Regions from separate parts of the Paenibacillus sp. Y660 genome, predicted to be linked through region 1. Evidence: predicted binding sites of a transcription regulator. Region 1 holds the regulator's gene; each other region holds the start of a gene.
What was found. Region 1 encodes Rex, which represses fermentation and respiration genes when NADH is low (regulators of the CRP and FNR family bind a similar motif). Its sites were predicted from a motif close to TTGTGAAATATTTCACAA; they were not measured.
Positions count from the first base shown of each region.

Region 2: a site for Rex is predicted at 1,462-1,479, ahead of AC2TDN_RS14975 (cytochrome c oxidase subunit II). Genes of this name have one in related genera too.
Region 3: a site for Rex is predicted at 1,680-1,697, ahead of AC2TDN_RS25160 (DUF1641 domain-containing protein). Genes of this name have one in related genera too.
Region 4: a site for Rex is predicted at 1,818-1,835, ahead of adhE (bifunctional acetaldehyde-CoA/alcohol dehydrogenase). Genes of this name have one in related genera too.

Region 1 is NZ_JBXBBJ010000002.1:63,829-66,984, forward strand. It holds gene AC2TDN_RS03090 (amidohydrolase) at 1-1,011, opposite strand, end outside; gene AC2TDN_RS03095 (redox-sensing transcriptional repressor Rex) at 992-1,648, opposite strand; gene dinG (ATP-dependent DNA helicase DinG) at 1,645-3,156, opposite strand, start outside.
Region 2 is NZ_JBXBBJ010000011.1:128,451-131,606, forward strand. It holds gene AC2TDN_RS14970 (cbb3-type cytochrome c oxidase subunit I) at 1-766, opposite strand, end outside; gene AC2TDN_RS14975 (cytochrome c oxidase subunit II) at 781-1,251, opposite strand; gene AC2TDN_RS14980 (cupredoxin domain-containing protein) at 1,646-2,032, opposite strand; gene lpdD (prenylated flavin chaperone LpdD) at 2,100-2,510, opposite strand; gene AC2TDN_RS14990 (NAD(P)H-dependent flavin oxidoreductase) at 2,476-3,156, opposite strand, start outside.
Region 3 is NZ_JBXBBJ010000043.1:13,739-16,894, reverse strand. It holds gene AC2TDN_RS25165 (NAD(P)/FAD-dependent oxidoreductase) at 1-1,120, opposite strand, end outside; gene AC2TDN_RS25160 (DUF1641 domain-containing protein) at 1,157-1,591, opposite strand; gene AC2TDN_RS25155 (MGMT family protein) at 1,920-2,258, shown strand; gene AC2TDN_RS25150 (peptidase) at 2,413-3,156, shown strand, end outside.
Region 4 is NZ_JBXBBJ010000011.1:116,937-120,092, forward strand. It holds gene adhE (bifunctional acetaldehyde-CoA/alcohol dehydrogenase) at 1-1,689, opposite strand, end outside; gene mobA (molybdenum cofactor guanylyltransferase) at 1,940-2,545, opposite strand; gene AC2TDN_RS14925 (Crp/Fnr family transcriptional regulator) at 2,726-3,156, shown strand, end outside.

The sequences.
Region 1 (3,156 bases):
TGCCTCAATTGCCGGAATTGCGGTTGGATCGCCTGACACGCCTTTGTGCAGCAGAGCAGAGAACCGAATTTCCTCAAACAAATCCAAATTATTGTTGCTTGCGACACTGTCCGTTCCAAGCGATACGGTCACGCCGGCACGAAGCAGGTCGGGTACGCGCGCGATGCCGCTCGCAAGCTTAAGATTGCTTACTGGGTTATGCGATACCGCTACCCCCTTGGCAGCAAGGATCTCGATCTCAGCATCGTTTAGATGCACGGCATGCGCAACGAGCGCTGGGCGCGAGAAGAAGCCAAGCCGCTCCAAATGCTCAACGGGACGAACGCCGTAATCCCTAACATTTTGCTCAACCTCAGCTAATGTTTCGGACATATGCGTATGCAGCGGCAAGTTGTAATCATGTGCTGCCTGGACAAACCGTTCAATATAATCCGGCGGACATGTATAAGGCGCATGCGGAGAAATCATCGTTGTAATGCGGCCATCCGCTTTGCCGTTCCAATCGCGCGCGAATGCGATTGCCTCAGCAAGCTTTGCCTCTTGAACGTCCGGCGGGCATAGGCCAATTACACCTCGTGTCAATACGCCGCGGATACCGCTCTGTTCTACCATTTGTGCAACCTGATCCATCCGATCATACATATCGACAAAAGCCGTTGTACCCGAGCGGAGCATTTCAACAATAGCAAGAGCGCTGCCGGCACGCGTATCCTGATCGACATATTTTCCTTCCATCGGCCACATTTTCTGCTCTAGCCATACTTGCAGATTCTGATCATCGGAGTATCCCCGCAGCAGGCTCATCGCCGCGTGGCCATGTGTGTTAATAAGGCCTGGCATAAATGCCAGCTTGCTTCCGTCGATTTTTTGGACGCCTTCTGAAAGCTGTACAGGCGCTTCCGTACCTATATAGGTAATCCGGTCATCCGTAACGACCATATGTCCCTTAAACGTTGGATTTGCATCATCCATCGTAACAAACAAACCATCTTCAATCCAAATCTGACTCATCCTTGGACTCTCCTTCTCTAACTAAATAGTAGGCTAAGCTAAGCAGCTCCTTCGTGAAATCCGCGTTATGTATTCGAATCTCATCCGGAACACGCAGGATGGCAGGCGCAAAGTTCAATATCCCCTCTACGCCTGCCTCCACGAATTGATTGGCGACATTTTGTGCTTCAAAAGCCGGCACCGTTATAATGCCAATTCTAATCTTTTGCTCCGAAACGGTATTCGCCAATTCGCTCATAGGCAGCACGATCAAATTGTTAATGCTCGTTCCGATTTTGCTTGGGTGCACGTCGAATACGGCCGTAATTTGCATGTTGTCCTTCGAGTATTTATTGTAATTGCATAAGGCATGTCCTAAATTGCCGGCTCCCACCAATGCAACCTTAATCGTCTGATCAACCTTCAAAATCTGCCGTATCTTTTCAATTAAATAAACGACGTCATAGCCGACACCCTTGCGCCCAAAATCACCGAAATAAGCAAGATCCTTACGGATTTGAGCAGGATTTAGATCAAGCTTCACGCCTAATTCTTGTGATGAAACGGTTTGAATTTCGCGATTATGCATTTCGTTCAATACTTGGAGATAAATCGGGAGCCTTCTGACTACGGCCTCCGATATTTTCGTTTGCTTCATCGCTTCTCCTCCTCAGCACTAGACGCAGCTTGACTCAACTGCGGAACTTCCTGCTTTTCTTCCGACAACCATTCCCGCATCCGTACAATCATTTGATCCGTATGCATCGTTTCGATTTTTGGACCCGGCAAGGAATATAAGAAATGCTTCCCATAGTACGTATCAATTACCCTCGTATCATATATGATTACAATACCCTTATCCTGCGATGTTCTTACAAGCCTTCCGAAGCCCTGTTTAAAGCGTATAACCGCTTGAGGAATAGACAGCTTCATAAATGGGTTTTGCTTTTGACGCTGCAGCATTTCAGCCTTGGCCTCTGCTAATGGATGATTCGGCGGCTGGAATGGCAATCGAACGATAGCCAGGCAAATCAAAGCTTCGCCAGGAATATCTACACCTTCCCAGAAGCTGCTCGTACCAAGAAGAACAGACTCAGGCGTCTGGCGGAATCGTCTAGTGAGCTTTGTACGGTTGCCGCTGTCGATGCCCTGTCCGAGTACTTGAATGCCTGCTGCGCTTAATTGATCCTTAAGCGGCTCATATACCTGCTTAAGCATCCGGTAGGACGTGAACAGCACGAGCATTCTGCCGTTCGTTTCCTTTGCAGCGTCAGCGAGCGATTTTACAAGCATATCCAAGTAAGAATCATCTACAGCAGCGCCTCGCAGCGCCGGAAAATTACGAGGTATGACAACGAGTGCCTGCTCCCTATAGTTGAAGGGCGAGGGAAGCTGTACGGTTTTAAGCTTTCCTTGCTCTTCATAGCCAGTCAGCCCGAGCTGCTCTGATGCATATTGAAATGATTTTTGCACCGATAACGTTGCTGACGTCAATACGATGCTCTCTTTTACATCAAAGAAGTACTTTTGAAGCTGCGCGCTTACATCTACAGGAACGCCATACAATTGTACAGACCGATGACGGTAAGTGCTGCTCGCCTCGATCCAAAATACCGAATCCGCAAGATCAAGCTTTATAAAGGTCCGCAGCTCATCCTTAAGACGCGATAAATCGCGAACGGCTCCGTTAAGATCGGTAATGATCGCCTGTACGCCAGAATCGTCTACTCGGTCTTTAATATCGGTAACCATCTTGTCGACAGTGCGAACTACACGGTTAAGCTCGGTATGTAAATTCTCTTCAACTGTAACGCCATCTTCCCAGCTTGCTGGAAGCTCGTTTTTCTTAAGGCGGCACACAGACTGCCCATTCTCGGTTGGACTATCCGAAGAGGTAGACGTAAAGCTATAAAGCATTTCAAATAGTTTATCCCAGTGCTCCTTAATCTCTTGAAAAATAGGAATAACCGTATCAATCGTCTCCAGCCAGGAAGCTTGGTGAGCGTCATCCTCGTACATAAGCTTCTGACGCAGCGCAGGCAAAAGCCCTGAACGATTGTCCTTGAACAAGCGAAGCACAGCCTGTGTCAAAGAAAAATAATTGATTTGCATGCCGAGATGCTTGCCAGCCACCTCTTCAACATGATGCGCTTCATCAATAATAAG
Region 2 (3,156 bases), on a different contig from region 1:
GCGCATCACTGAAAATTTTGCCTCCAATTATTTTAGGAATAATGACATACCAGTAAATATAGGCGGGCAGCAGCCAGAAATAAACTAAAGGATGTCCAAAATACCAGAACAAGGTGCGGCTGACCATCACATCTATTTTATCTACCCATCCGAACGACCAAGGAATAAATTGCAGGAGCACCGTGGCCGCTACACCAATCGTCGCAACAAGCCACATTAGCATCGTTACAACGGCCATGAATGAAAACAAGGGAGACAGTTTCCCCTGATGTTTCTTTCTCCAGCAGCGATATTGATGAAAGATACCGAAGCCGCTCAGCCAGCTGCCCACCACAACGAGAGCTAGCGCAATATAAAAATACGGAGAAGCCTTCATCGGAGCATAAAACGTATAGAGGACCGTCGCTTTGTTGAGCAGGATTACAATCGTAGCGATCGCCGTTCCTATCGTCATGAGTAGAAAACCCGCCCAACCGAGCCGTCTCGCTAGAGGGAGAAGCTTTCCACCCAGAGTCTTAGCCACACCCGAATACAAAAATCCAATAATGAAAAAAGTCGTGAAAATTAACGCCATTAAAACGCCATGCGCAGTAAGCAGCTGGTAGTAGCCAATTCCGGCAGGAAGCGTAATCATGCCGCCTCGTACTAACCCCTGCAGCACCCCGGCTATGCCTCCTAGAAGCAGTGCGCTGAACGCCACAATGAGATGCGCGAGAACAATATTCGAATCTCTGCGGTCAAAGCCTGTAAGACTCTGTTGAAGCATCTTGATCATCCCTTCTATTTCACTATAATCGTTGTGGACATATATTCGTGTCCGGCTCCGCAATACTCATTGCAAAGGATCAAATATTCGCCCGGTTTGTCAAAGGTATAGCTCAAATGGTTGACCTCGCCCGGAACAACCATCATATTCACATTTGTCCCCGGAATTTGAAAGCCATGAACGACATCGCTGCTCGTAATTTGAAAATGAATCGTCGCTCCTGCAGGCACTTCCAGCTTTTCCGGCTTGTACCCGAATGCAAACGCCACCATGTAGGCGTTATACTCGTTCTCTCCGATCCTCTCTAAGCCAGGGTTATCGAAAGGAGCCGTTTCATCCACTTTCTCCGGATCGATCGAATGGTGATGTCCGGTCGGTGGCTGCATGCCCATCGCAAATGCGCCTACCCCTATTACTCCAAGGAACACAATGAGCATCGTGATCCCAAACATGATCCAAATTTTCTCCAACCGATGAATATGCATGTTTCATTACCCCCTATATAAAAATAATATAAATACGCTAAGCCATGTGACGATAAGAAAACCTCCCAAAAGCATTACGGATACAAACGTTCCCTTAAGTGAATGTTCTTCGTGAGATTGCAATGGCTTCGGTTTCTTTCCCATCCTGTATACCCCCGTTTCCAACTTTTTTTCGTTGTAATTATTGTACGTTCAACGATGTCTCGGTATCTGTGATAATGATCACAAATGCTCTCAATTGTTTGTGTCTTTTTTATTGCGATTGCCGTCAAAAAACAGCCCCCACCACGCGAACATGATGAGGGCAGACGTATACAGCAGCTATTGTTGTTAAAAAATCGGCATGCAAGCGGCGAAACATGCAGGAAGGCGGCGTCCTCACTTTCAACGCTATTTATTCAACAATTAATTTACCGGTCATTTTATTATGGCCCGCCCCGCAGAAAATCGAACATATGTAAGCAAACTCTCCGGTTTTGTCGGCAACAAACGAAATGGTTTTATTGCCTTGCACTTCTTTCTTATAGCCTTCCACTACAACGGCATGATTACCTTGCGAGTTTTTTAGGGTCAGCTTTACTGTATCGCCTTTGTTTACCTTGATTTCTTTTAGATCGAATTCGAAATTTTTGGCATCGATCGTAAACTCCTTCACCGCTCCGCTTACGTTAGTATTTGCATTTGTATTCGTTTCTCCCTTGCTCTCCTCCGCTTTGCCGCATGCTGACACAATCAATACGACTGCAACGATTAGACACATAGCCAACATCCACTTCTTCATCCTGTTCTCCTCCTGTAATTTAAGCTAAGAAGGCTTATAGCCCTTCTTGGTCTGTGAATTAACCTCATTATAAGTAAACGACTCGCTTCTCACTATGATCTTTATCACACTGCCACTCACTACAATCAAGCAGTTGCTTCATCTTCGCTCTAGCTTCTTCAACGATGGCCTCAATGTCCCCCCTTGCGGGAGAATCCAAATGGATACCGACCAATACAGCAACTGTATGGCCTATGGCAAGAGCCGCCGTCTCTGCCAATTCGGACGCCAGGTCCCCCTCACGATGGCCGGGAAGCGAAAGAACATTTACAATGGCATGCTTATCATCCGATACATACGCTGTTGCTACTGCTCCGATGTGGGCTGCACCCCCTGTAACAAGAAACACGATATCCTGTCCCATAGCAGATAATTTGATTTCAATCGTATCCGATCGTTTCGAGCTAAGCTGTTGGGCAAACGTTCTCGAGTCCTCCATGAATAGCCAACTCATATTCTTTTATAATATTATCAACTATGACTTGTACAGGTAATATATCTTTTATTTCGTGAACTCTAGCGCCGGCAAAAACCAGCCCGGTATCCGTATCCCCTAAGGTCGTCTTTATGAGGGAATCCAATGTGCAAAATTGATAGGAACAATGTTTAAGGCAGTCATAGCACTTAGCAATCTTTAACTTTTTACCTCCGCTGATCAATGCCGTAAATTGATTTTTAATCGCCCGACCTTGCAAACCAACCGTAGTTTTCACGAGTACGGTATCACCCTCATTACAATCTACATACTTTTGCTTCACTGACTGATGCGCATCGCATTCGATGCTCGCGACAAAACGGGTTCCGATCTGTACTCCGGCAGCACCCATTTGAATAGCTTTGGCTACATCCTGTCCATAAAGTATGCCTCCGGCAGCGATAACAGGAATATTCACGGCCTCTACCACTTCTGGAAGAATATCAAACAAAGGCCTGTCCGTCCCCAAATGTCCACCCGCTTCACAGCCTTCTACGACTACAGCAGAGGCACCTAATTTTTCAGCTAGCTTTGCCAATTTGGCTGACGACACAATAGATATGATGGGTACATTATAATCCCTCCCCCATGCATACATATCTCGGGAAAA
Region 3 (3,156 bases), on a different contig from region 1:
TCATCAAGGATGCAGGCAAGCCTTTCAATTGCGTCGCATTGCCGCCGATCGTACCTACGCCGTCTTTGCGGCCAAGGCTGCCAAGCGTTCCGGAGAATACGGGTACGAACTTATCCATCACGCCGCCTTTGATTTGAACCGCTAGGTTGTAGCCTACCGTTTCGCCCATTTGCCATGCAAGCTGTGCTGTTGGCGGGTAAGGACGCTCGCTGCCTTCTGGGAATACAACTGCGCAGTCTCCAGCAAGGAAAACATCAGCATGAGATGTGGATTGCAGCGTTGGCGTAACGAGTGAACGGCCGCGGTCTTCTGCAAGGCCGCTGCTTCCGACAACAGGGTTTCCTTTTACGCCGCCAGTCCAGATGATTGTGCTGGACTCGATTGTGCGTCCGTCTTTAAGTGAAACGGAGCTTTTTGTTGCTTCTGTAATTGCAACGCTAGTAATGAAGTTTACGCCGCGTTTCTCAAGGCTTGTCACAGCACGGTCGATCAATACTTTCGGGAAGATTGGCAGAACGGCTGGACCAGCCTCTACGCAATAAAGCGAAATATCATTGAAGTCGATTCCTTTGCTGCGGCAAATCTCAGGAAGTCTGTCAGCGAATTCGCCAACAAGCTCAACGCCAGTCAAGCCGCCGCCGCCCACAACGATCGTTGCGTCAGCTTTGTTGCCTGATTTTTTGTAAGCGTCAAGACGATCCTCAACATGCTTGCGGATGCGGTTGGCATCAGCAACGGATTTAAGAACAAGGCTGTTCTCTTCCAAGCCTGGGATACCGAAGTAGTTCGTTTCGCTTCCGAGCGCCACAACAAGCGTATCGTACTTCTGTACTTGACCGCTTGCAAGAACAACTTGCTTATCGTTTGGTTTAATTTCTTTCACCGAATCAACGATGATATTGACATGCTTGTCGCCTAGCAGCTTGCTAAGTGGAAGAGCAACCGCTTGCTCAGCAATGGTGTCTCCTGCAAGTCTGTGCAGCTCAGTAATGATTTGGTGAGTGGGGAAACGGTTCACGATTGTGATGCTAGCTTCTGCTGCTGACAAGTGTTTGCGTGCTGTTAGAGCAGTAAGCAAGCCGCCATAACCGCCACCAAGAATTAAAATTTGCTTCGACATGTTCATCCTCCGTTCGTTCTATGCGTAATCAGTGTATTATACGTTTTTGCGTTCAGACAACACGCTAAGGAAAGCTTGCGCAAAGCGCAGCGTTTTTTGAACTTCTGGATCCTTCAACATTTTCAACATAGCGAAGAGGCCAACAGTAGAACCGGCAGCTTCTTGGGAGCGCTCGCCCGCTTCAATAGCTGCTGTAGCGATACCTTTTGCTTTCTCTTGGACCGGTTTGACGAATTCACCGATACCTTGAGCGAAATCGTTGATCAATACTTTGTCTGTAGCAATGTTTTGTGCAAAATCATAAGCTTTGGTCATAAGCGTGACCATTTCAGCTAATTTCGGAAGATTGTCCACGAGCACAGTCAATGACTGTTGAACCTCCGGCTTCATTAACTGATCAAGTACATCCAACGATTGTTTCTCATCGATTAGGCTTGCTGCGATCTCTTGTCCTGCAGATGGTTGTGACATAATAGAATGTCCTCCTTTACGTAAAGTTGAAAGTAAGTTTTAGTCACAATTGTGTCAGCCGCTAAGGTAAGGATACACTGTTAAAAGATTGTTACACTTTTCACATAGTTTCTCGAAAAAATGTTTGTGTGCACATAACAGTTTAATCTCCGCTTCAAGAAAGGAGATGCGATAGCGAGTAGACGTAATCGGATTTGAACCCTTTGCTTCTATTCTACATCGTTTTAGGCAAAAGTTAAAAAGAAATTTATAACTTTTTTCAAAAAAAATAATGTTATGCGCTATCATGGACCGAAAGCACTATATTTTTAGAGAGGGAGTGACACATATGCAGCCTTTTACTCAAAGGGTTATTGCGGTCATTAAAGCCATTCCGGAAGGGTCAGTTATGACCTATGGACAAATTGCGGAGCATGCGGGAAGCCGCAGAGGCGCGCGTCAGGTCGTGCGGATTCTTCATTCGCTAAGCGATATTCATCAGCTTCCGTGGCACAGAGTCGTTAATGCAAAGGGAGAGATCGCGATTCGGGATGAGGAAGCCCGTTATATGCAGACGCTGTTCTTAAATGGGGAGGGCGTCGCAACGAGTGAGGAGGGGCGTGTCGATTTAGACAAATACCGACACCGCTGCGAGGCAGGGGATGGACCATTTTACCCAATAGAATGAGATTAAACGTTCACACAATACACAAAACTAAGTAAATATTTACCATACATAAATGAGGGTTGTGCAACATTCCAAAAAACCTCGCCGTCTAAAATCATGCAGGCCATTTCGATAACCGAACATGCAGCATGATTCAGAATTGGAGGAATGACAGATGAACAAAATGTACAAAGTATTAGCAACAGCGTCTATTTTTGCGATGGCAGCAATGCCGATGGCAGCAAGCGCGCAGGACGTTCCGCCTCATACGATCCATAACGGGCAAGGAAATGTTCAAAATCAATTTAAGATTGTACCGGCTACTATGGGTCAAATTACGAATTTCGTAAACGATAAAACAGGCAAATTCATTACCGTTACTGGCCGCGCTCTTGCGGTAGGCGATCAGAGTGAAATCGTACTATCGATCACCAAGGATACAAAGATTGTTGATGCAAAAGGAAAAAGAGTTCCTTTAAAAACGATTATTGATGAGAAGAAAGTCGTTAAAGCGTTTTACGGCGCAGCGATTACAAAAAGCATTCCAGCACAAGGAACAGCATTGACGCTTGTCGTACAAGACCAAAGCTTTACCGCAATTGACGGCACCGTGTCTGAAGTGAAAGAAAACGGGATTGTCGTAAAAGGAAAAGATATTTATACCTCGATCGAGGATACGATCGTTTTGCATTTTGCCGACAAAGCACAGCTTCTTGACCAAAATGGCAAGACTATTGAAGCTAACGCGATCAAGCCAGGCATGAGCGTCAAAGCGTTTTACGGCCCGGCCGTTACGATGAGCATTCCGCCTCAAGCAACAACAAAATATGTGGTGGTGGACACTACGGCTGACGAAAATGAGCAAAATGCAGTGGGCACAGACGGTATTATTACGAACATTACGGATGATAAGTACACC
Region 4 (3,156 bases), on a different contig from region 1:
CAGCCACATCGCTTTGGCAGCATCCATCGGTGACCCGCCGCCCAGTGCGATAATGCAATCCGGGTTAAAGCTGGCCATCTGCGCCCGGCCCCGTTCAACCGTTTCTACCGACGGATCGGGCTCCACATCCGAGAATACTTCGATGTAAACCGGGAGCTGGCGTTTGCGAAGATAATACTCCACCCGCTCTACGTAGCCGAGCTTCACCATCATCGGATCCGTAACAATCATGACCCGCGTAATGTCCGGCATTTTCTCCAGATACTGCGTTGCTCCTTTTTCAAAATAAATTTTTGGCGGTATTTTAAACCACTGCATATTGACGGTCCGGTAAGCGACCCGTTTCAAGTTAATCAAATTAACCGCACTGACGTTAGAAGTCGTGGAGTTATGTCCATAAGAACCGCAGCCCAGTGTCAGAGAAGGCAGGTTCGTGTTGTAAATATCGCCGATCGCTCCGTGCGTGGAAGGCGAATTCACAATAATGCGTCCTGTTTGCAGTTTATCGGAGAAGGCCCCGATGACTTTTTCGTTCTGCGAATGAATGACCGATGAATGTCCCATTCCGCCAAACTTGACGATCTCTACGGCCCTCTCAATGCCTTGCTCTGCATTCTTCACTTTGTAGCAAGCGAGTACAGGACTTAACTTCTCGGCCGATAATGGGAAGGCCTCGCCTACGCCCGCTAATTCAGCCACTAATATTTTGGTTGCCGATGGAACGTTGATGCCCGCCATTTCGGCGATTTTAACAGCGGATTGGCCTACGATAATCGCGTTAACCGCACATTTTTCAGTGTTAATCACCAGCCCCGAGACAGCTTCCGTTTCTTCTTTGTTCAAAAAATAGCAACCTTGCTCAGTCATCAGCTTTTTGGTATCCACAAATATCGATTCTTCAATAATAACAGCCTGCTCCGATGCGCAAATCATGCCGTTGTCGAACGTTTTGGAAAGGATCAAATCGTTGACAGCCTGCTGCAAATTGGCCGATTTTTCAATGAAACACGGCACATTGCCTGGTCCTACCCCCAGAGCCGGTTTGCCGGTACTGTAAGCCGCCTTTACCATGGATGATCCCCCCGTGGCAAGCACCAGGGCAACATCCGGGTGGTTCATCAGGAGCTGCGTAGCCTCTACGGATGGATGTACAACCCATTGCATGCAATGCTCAGGCGCACCAGCTTTCACAGCCGCATCAAGCAATGTTGCTGCTGCCGCAGCGCTTGATTGTTGAGCCGAGGGGTGAAAGGCGAAAATGATAGGATTCCGGGTTTTCGTCGCGATTAACGACTTGAACATGGTCGTTGATGTCGGGTTCGTGACAGGCGTTACCCCAGCGATAACCCCAACCGGTTCAGCAACCATCTGATAGTTCTCGTACGAGTTTTCTTCAATAACGCCTACCGTTTTATTGTTTTTAATGCTGTGATAAATGTATTCCGTAGCGAACAGATTTTTCGTAATCTTGTCTTCGTAGACGCCGCGTCCCGTTTCCTCCACAGCCAGCTTTGCGAGTGCCATATGCCGATCGACGCCGGCCAGCGCCATCTGTTGAACGATGTGATCGACTTGCGCTTGATCCAGCTTCAGAAATTGCTGCTGAGCTTGTTTAGCTCGAGCCACCAGTTGATTGACTTCTTCCCCGGCCGAGATTTTTTCGGTTGCTTTCGCTTCTTTCGTTGCCATACGCCATCCACTCCTTTATATTGTCAAAAATGTGTGCCATGCTTTGTTGTTATGCTTTTAGCTTAAGCCGAATCGAAATCCCAAACTATGATTAATGTCACAGTTGGTAACCGTTCTTCATGAACAATTTGTGAATATTTTCACAATATAATTGATGAGAAATCCTCTAGCGAGGCTTATCCAGGATAGGCGACAGTTTGAGTTATCAATCCTGCCGCCGCTTTTACCCAAAAAAGCACCGAATCACTTGTTACTGCTTCGAAGCTTCCCACCGGCTCATTGCCTCAAAATCCTCAATCGACTTTATACTGGACACAAAATTCAAGTCGACACCGTTCTCGTACAAAAACCGGTCATCCTGTTCGCTCCAAAAGACATGCTTCAGCAAAGCAGAGATCTGCGTTTCCCCCTGATGAAGAAGCGGAACGATATGCGAGGCGCACATCCGATCATAAACGGCGTGTAAAGGATAAATCTCCCCAGCGATCAAAGGCACTACAGCTTCAAAACCATCACGCTTCCTTTCCAGCATTAACTCCGCCGCTTTACTGGAAATGAATGGCATATCGCACCCAACTACCCACACAGAAGCGTGCTTCGCAAGAGACAATGCAGCGTGCAGCCCTCCAAGAGGGCCATGACCTTCATAAAAGTCGGTAATAATTCGTACCGATCGATTAACTATATTTAAAAAAGGCTTAGGATCATGGGTAACAACAATCAATTCGTCACATAAATCCCGCATACGATCCAATTGCCTCGCAATCATTGGTTTTCCGCCAAAAGGAAGGAGTGCCTTCAGCTCTCCCTTCATTTGACGATTTGTTCCACCTGCCAAAACAACTCCTGAAAGCATCGCCATCACTTCTCCTTTTCTGATTCGTATAGTTTCACCTTAGACAAAATAATGGACTGTGTAAGTGAAGAATGTCACACTGCCGACAAATGTGATTGTGATGTAAATCACATCGATAGATAGGAAAGATGGATATACTATATTAACTATTAATGATTTAGGAACGGAGCGATCATGCCAATGAATATATCGAACAGTTCAACTGAATCCAATGTCCGGAACACGGAATGTTTTTCTGCTGACAACCTCATGAAATTGCAGCAAATTATGTACGAGACCAAAGCTGTTAGCGGTTCGCATTTATTTTGGGAAGGCGACCCTGCCGACAAGTTGTATTTCATTAAAAGCGGGAGAATTAAAATGACAAAATCTTCGGATGAAGGCAGACAATTCATCTTATATATGTATCAGGAAGGTGACATGTTCGGACAAATAGATCCATTTCGCAAGTCTTCCCATGTGTTTAACGCAGTCATTATCGAAGATAGTATAGTTGGAGTTATCCTTCAGAAAGATTTGGAAGTACTGCTGTGGCAAAACGGGGACCTTGCAGTGGAATTCATGAAATGGATGGGGCTTGTTCATCGTATGACCCAGACTAAATTCCGTGA